Regions from separate parts of the Kitasatospora sp. NPDC090308 genome, predicted to be linked through region 1. Evidence: riboswitches for the same ligand, from Rfam matches in the RefSeq annotation. Region 1 holds a riboswitch; the other holds the start of a gene.
The links. A riboswitch is a leader RNA that binds a small molecule or an ion and turns the genes downstream of it on or off. The one in region 1 is predicted to bind thiamine pyrophosphate.
Positions count from the first base shown of each region.

Region 2: it holds a riboswitch for thiamine pyrophosphate, as region 1 does, so the genes downstream of both, ACIQVD_RS16590 (purine-cytosine permease family protein) here and thiC (phosphomethylpyrimidine synthase ThiC) in region 1, are expected to answer to the same signal.

Region 1 is NZ_JBIVXY010000006.1:392,050-395,250, reverse strand. It holds gene thiC (phosphomethylpyrimidine synthase ThiC) at 142-1,935, opposite strand; TPP riboswitch at 1,931-2,064, opposite strand; gene ACIQVD_RS17710 (hypothetical protein) at 2,176-2,376, shown strand; gene ACIQVD_RS17705 (SPFH domain-containing protein) at 2,562-3,201, shown strand, end outside.
Region 2 is NZ_JBIVXY010000006.1:143,432-146,632, reverse strand. It holds gene ACIQVD_RS16595 (medium chain dehydrogenase/reductase family protein) at 1-227, shown strand, start outside; gene ACIQVD_RS16590 (purine-cytosine permease family protein) at 315-1,667, opposite strand; TPP riboswitch at 1,682-1,833, opposite strand; gene ACIQVD_RS16585 (S1C family serine protease) at 2,077-3,201, shown strand, end outside.

The sequences.
Region 1 (3,201 bases):
TCGTCGAACCTGTGAAGCAGCGCGATCAGCTGACTATCAGCGTTCGGCACCCGACCATGATGGTGCATTTGCCGACACGCAGAGCGCCGCGCCGGGAAACCCCCTCCTGTCTCCCGGTGCGGCGCCGTTCCGAGGTGACCGTCAGTCGGCCAGCGGGAGGTAGACCCGGTTACCGTTGGCCGCGAACTCTTCCGACTTGGCCTTCATGCCCGCCTCGGCCTCATCGTCGCTGGTCACGGCCATGTCGTCGCCGTAGGTGTCCATGATGCTTTTGCTGATCTTCATGGAGCAGAACTTGGGACCGCACATGGAGCAGAAGTGCGCGGTCTTGGCGGGTTCGGCGGGGAGGGTCTCGTCGTGGAAGGCGCGGGCGGTCTCCGGGTCGAGGGCCAGGTTGAACTGGTCCTCCCAGCGGAACTCGAAACGGGCGTCGGAGAGGGCGTCGTCCCAGAGCTGGGCGCCGGGGTGGCCCTTGGCGAGGTCGGCGGCGTGGGCGGCGATCTTGTAGGTGATGACGCCGGTCTTGACGTCGTCGCGGTCGGGGAGGCCGAGGTGTTCCTTGGGGGTGACGTAGCAGAGCATCGCGGTGCCCCACCAGGCGATCATCGCGGCGCCGATGCCGGAGGTGATGTGGTCGTAGCCGGGGGCGACGTCGGTGGTCAGCGGGCCGAGGGTGTAGAACGGGGCCTCGTCGCAGATCTCCTTCTGGAGGTCCATGTTCTCGCGGATCTTGTGCATCGGGACGTGCCCGGGGCCCTCGATCATCACCTGGACGTCCTTGGCCCGGGCGATCCGGCCGAGTTCGCCGAGGGTGGTGAGTTCGGCGAACTGGGCCTCGTCGTTGGCGTCGGCGATCGAGCCGGGGCGCAGGCCGTCGCCGAGCGAGAAGGTGACGTCGTAGGCGCGCAGCAGGTCGCAGAGTTCCTCGAAGTGGGTGTAGAGGAAGTTCTCCCGGTGGTGCGCGAGGCACCAGGCGGCCATGATCGAGCCGCCGCGCGAGACGATGCCGGTCTTGCGGCGGGCGGTGAGCGGGACGTACCGCAGCAGCACGCCGGCGTGCACGGTCATGTAGTCGACGCCCTGTTCGCACTGCTCCAGCACGGTGTCGCGGTAGACCTCCCAGCTGAGGTCCTCGGCCCGGCCGTCGACCTTCTCCAGCGCCTGGTAGAGCGGGACGGTGCCGATCGGGACGGGGGAGTTGCGCAGGATCCACTCGCGGGTGGTGTGGATGTTGCGGCCGGTGGAGAGGTCCATGACGGTGTCGGCGCCCCAGCGGGTGGCCCAGGTCATCTTCTCGACCTCCTCCTCGATGGAGGAGGTGACCGCCGAGTTGCCGATGTTGGCGTTGATCTTCACCAGGAAGTCGGTGCCGATGATCGCCGGTTCGACCTCGGGGTGGTTCACGTTGACCGGGATGACGGCCCGTCCGCCGGCCACCCGCTCGCGGACGTACTCCGGCTCCAGGCCCTCCCGGATCGCCACGAACTCCATCTCGGGGGTGATCAACCCGCGCTTGGCGTAAGCGAGTTGGGTGACGGCGACGCCGTCGCGGGCGCGCAGCGGGCGGCGCGGGCGGCCGGGGAAGACGGCGTCCAGGTTGCGCAGGTCGCCGCCGCGCGGGGCGGTGTGCCTGATCCCGTCGTCCTCGGGCCGGGCCTCGCGGCCCTCGTACTCCTCGACGTCGCCGCGCTGGCGGATCCAGGCGTCGCGCAGCGCGGGCAGCCCGCGCCGGACGTCGGCGGGGTGGGACGGGTCGGTGTACGGCCCGGAGGTGTCGTACAGCGGGACGGTGCGCCCGTCGGTGAGGTGGACCTCGCGGTAGGGGACCCGCAGGTCGGGGCGGCTGCCCTGGTGGTACGCCTTGCGCCAGGCCGGGGTCGGGTACCCGGTGGCGGCCGGCTGCTGGACGGACGTGTGCTCGCTCAAGGTGGTCATGCGACCTTCCACTCCCTACGCCGGCATTACCCGGTCAGGTTCCTGCGGTCGGCGCAGCAGGTGGTACGCGGGCCCGCGTACCGTCAGCGCCCTCTCAGCCCGGTGCTCCGAGCTCCCGTTCCGCGCAGGCGTTCGCCGCCCGCGTCCGCTGCTCACCGTAGGGCACCGGACGCGGAGGGTCCAGGGCGCCTCCGGTCACCGACCTGTCCGGGCCGCTCGCGGGGTGGAAGAATCGCCGGGGTGATCGGACTGGTGGGGCGGGTGACGGGACGGATCGGCGCGGGCCTGGTCGGCGAGGTGATGGTGCGCGTTCCCGAACGCCAGGGCAGCGAGGCGTTCCTGGCGTACCGGGCGGTGCCGGGCGAGTCGCTGGAGCCGGGCACCATGGTGGTCGTGGTCGATTACCAGCCACCGCGCACGGTGTACGTCGAGCCCTACTGACGGCCCCTCACCAAGGCCGGGCAAACACCGCGCAACGGTTTCGAGACAGTGGGCGCTCCCGCTGGCGCGGCCCCTTCCCCCGCGATCACGGCAGGCGGAGAATGCGGCTGCCACCGGGTTCCGCGCCCACAACTGCACCACCCAGCGCAGCCACGGACCGGTGTGCCACGAAGGGGGAGATCGCGATGCTGATCGGCATCGTCGGAGCCGTTGTCGCAGGGCTGCTGGTCCTGGTCGTGCTCTTCAAAATGATGTGGCGGGTCGCCGAGCCGAACGAGGCGCTGGTCATCTCGGGTTCCAAGCACGGCGAGGGCCTCGGCTTCCGCGTGGTCACCGGACGGGGCACCTTCGTGCTGCCCGGCGTCCAGGTGGTCCGGCGGCTGTCGCTGGACCTCAACGAGGCCGCGCTGGACGTCGAGTGCGTGACCTCGCAGGGCATTCCGGTGCACGTCAAGGGCGTGGTCATCTTCAAGGTCGGCGACGACCCGGTGTCCATCGCCAACGCCGCCCGCCGCTTCCTGGACCAGCAGAAGATGATGGGCCAGCGGGTGCACAACGTGTTCGCCGGCCACCTGCGCTCCATCGTCGGCGGCCTGACCGTCGAGGACATGATCCGGGACCGCGAGCGGCTCACCGGGGAGACCCGCTCCGCGTCGGGCATCGAGATGGAGAAGCTCGGCCTGATCATCGACTCGCTGCAGATCCAGGAGATCCTGGACCCGACCGGCTACATCACCAACCTGGCCGCCCCGCACGCCGCCGCCGTCCAGCGCGACGCCCGGATCGCGGCCGCCGAGGCCGACCGCCGGGCCACCGAGGCCGAGC
Region 2 (3,201 bases), 250 kb from region 1:
CGAACGGCCGCCGCGCGCACTTCTACAACATCTGGGCCGGCCGCTCCCTGCGCCCCGCCCGCTTCCGGGCCCGGCTGCGCGCCGACCTCACCGCCGTCCTGGACGCCCTGCGGCGCGGCGACCTCACCGCGCCGCTCGCCGCCCGCCTCCCGCTCACCGCCGCCGCCGAGGCCCTGCGCCTGGCCGAGTCCGGCACCGTCACCGGCAAGGTGGTGCTGGTCCCCTGACCGCTCCCGGACGCACCACGCCGCCCCGGCCCCGGCAGATCCGGTCCGACCCCGGCAGGTCCGGCCCCGGCAGGTCCGGCCCGGGCGTCAGCCCCGCGGCTCCGCCGCCGCCCGCGGGCGCTCCAGCGCGGTCACCGCGAGGGTGGCCAGTGCCGCCACCAGGAAGGAGAACAGCGAGGCCGAGGACCACGCCGCCGGGGTGAAGTGCACCAGCTGCTGGAGGTCCTCCCACCGGCCGGTCCACCAGCCGCCGATCTTCGACGGGGCCAGGAACTGGTACACCGCGAAGCCCACCACCCACGGCAGCAGCATCACCCAGCGCGCCGGGGCGTCCTGCGCCGTGTTCCAGCCGCGCCGGCCCGCGCCCAGGAAGTAGTCCACCGCCAGCACCGCGAACAGCGGCACGAACACCGAGCCGATCAGGCCCAGGAACCCGTAGTACGAGTCGGTGAACTCCTTGATCCGCAGCGCCAGCACCGTCACCAGCACGCCGATCCCGCCGGTCAGCACCCGGCGGTCCACCCGCGGCCACAGGTTGTGGATCGACATCGCCGTCGAGTACACGTTCGCGAACGACTGGTCGGTCTCCCGCAGCACCAGCACCAGCAGGAACGCCCAGCCCGCCGCCACGCCGGTGAACGACTCGAAGATCCGGTTCGCGTCGCCGCCGGACTGCAGCAGCGCCACCACGCCCAGCACGTAGCACCAGACCTGGGCCACCGTGTAGCCGGAGAACGTCCCCCAGAACGCCTTCGCCGAGCTGCGCGCGTGCCGGGTGTAGTCCGCGGCCAGCGGCACGAAGGAGATCGACACCGCGATCACCGCGTCCGTCGCGCCCAGGAAGCCGTCCCAGTTGCCCGCGCCCGGGTCCGGGAAGCCCGTCCGGGCGAACTGCACCGTGAAGTAGACCATCGCCACGCCCACCGCGACCGCCACGTACTTGCGCAGCACCGCGATCGCGCCCAGCGGCCAGATCGTCAGCACCGTGGTCAGCACGCCCGCCAGCAGCACGAACAGCCAGCGCCAGCCCTCGGTGCCGGAGACGGTCTGCGCGCCCCAGGCGATCACCGTCAGCTCGTACACGCCCCAGCCGACGCACTGCACGATGTTCAGCACCGTCGGCACGTACGACAGCCGGGTGCCGAACAGTCCGCGCAGCACCGCCATCGCCGGGGCACCCGTTCGGGCGCCCACCAGGGCGGCCACCGCCAGCATCGCGGTGCCGATCGCGGTGCCCGCGAGGATCGCCGTCACCGCGGCGGTGAACCCCAGCTCGTGGCCCGGCTCGCCGAGCACGGTCGCGGCGCTGGTGAAGCCGATCAGGCTGACCCCGAGGTTGGCCCACAGCGCGAACAGCGCCCGGAAGTCCAGGGTGCGCGGCGGGGCGGTGTCGAGGGTGAGCGGGGCCTCGGACCGCGCCTCGGCGGCACGGTCGGACATCTGGGCAGACGGAACAGCCGTCATGGCCGATACTCCCTACGCCGGCATTACCCGGACAGGTTCCGGCGGTCAGCGCCCCCTCGCCCGTGGTGGCGTCACCGCCATGCCCTACGGTCGAACCGGCGCACTCTCAGCCTGGCTGGTCCAAGCTCCCGCGACGTTCTTCGGTTTACAGGAGCGACAGGCTAGCCTCCGGGCGGGGGAACGCCAAGACCGGGGGGACGGGCGTCCGCACCGCGGGACCATTGATGTGCATGTCAGAGCCGCCTAAGGCTTCTCATCATTTCTTCAGGGGCCCGCTTACGGTGTCCGAATCCGGTATAGGAAAAACTGTGCACCGAGGTTGCGAGCCGTGCCCCCAGCGCCGCGGTTCGCGACCGAAGGTTCTGTTCAGCGATGGAGGTCGTCCGTGAGCACCGAGCACGCGAGTGGTACCACCCCGCCGGAGAAGGCCGCCGAGCCCGCCGGCACCGAGGCGGTGGCCGCCGGCTCCGGTACGCCCGCCCCCGCACCCGCCCCCGCCTACCTGGACGCCCCGCCGCCGGTGCTGCCCCAGGCCCCGGGCCAGGCCCCGGCTCCCGCCCCGGTCGAGCAGACCATCCAGCTCGGCAAGGTGCCCGACGCGCCGCAGGCCGCCGCCCCGGCCGTCCCGGCCGCGCCCGCCGTCCCGGTGGACGCGCCGCCGCCGTTCCAGAACCCGTACGGGACGGTCGCCGAGCCGGTCAGCCCGTACGGCCGGCCGGACGAGGCGCAGACCGCGGTCAACCCGGCCGTCGCCCCCGTGCCGCTGCTCCAGGAGGCGCCGGGTGCCCCGGGCGCTCCGGGTGGCCCGGGTGCGCCCGGCGACCCCGGTGCGCCGCAGCACTCGCAGCACCCGTTCGGCGCCGGCCACCCGGTCGGCGGCTGGGGGCACCCGTCCGGCGGCGACACCGCGGGCGGCGCGGGCGGGCCCGGCGCGCCGTGGGGGGCGCCGCAGCCCGGCGCCGGCGGCCCCGGCAAGCGCAAGCGCGGCTCGCTGATCGCCCTGGTCGCGGCCGTCGCCCTGGTGGCGGGCCTGGCGGGCGGTGCGATCGGCGCGTCCGTCGCCGACAACGGCAAGAACGGCGGCGGCTCCAGCGCCAGCCGCAACAGCACCACCGTGGCGGTCGGCAACACCCACCAGAACCTCGACCGGGCCCCCGACTCGGTCGCCGGGATCGCCGCGAAGGCGCTGCCGTCCACCGTCACCATCAAGGCCGAGGGCTCCAGCGAGTCCGGCACCGGCACCGGTTTCGTCTTCGACACCGAGGGCCACATCCTGACCAACAACCACGTGGTCGCCCCCGCCGCCAACGGCGGCAAGCTCACCGTCAAGTTCTCCGACGGCTCCTCGTACAGCGCCTCGGTGGTCGGCCGCGCCGAGGGCTACGACGTCGCGGTGGTCCGGCTCGACAACCCGCCGACCGACAAGCTCACCCCGCTGCCGCTCGGCGACTCCGACAAGGTCGCCATCGGCGACGCCACCATCGCCATCGGCGCCCCCTACGGCCTGGAG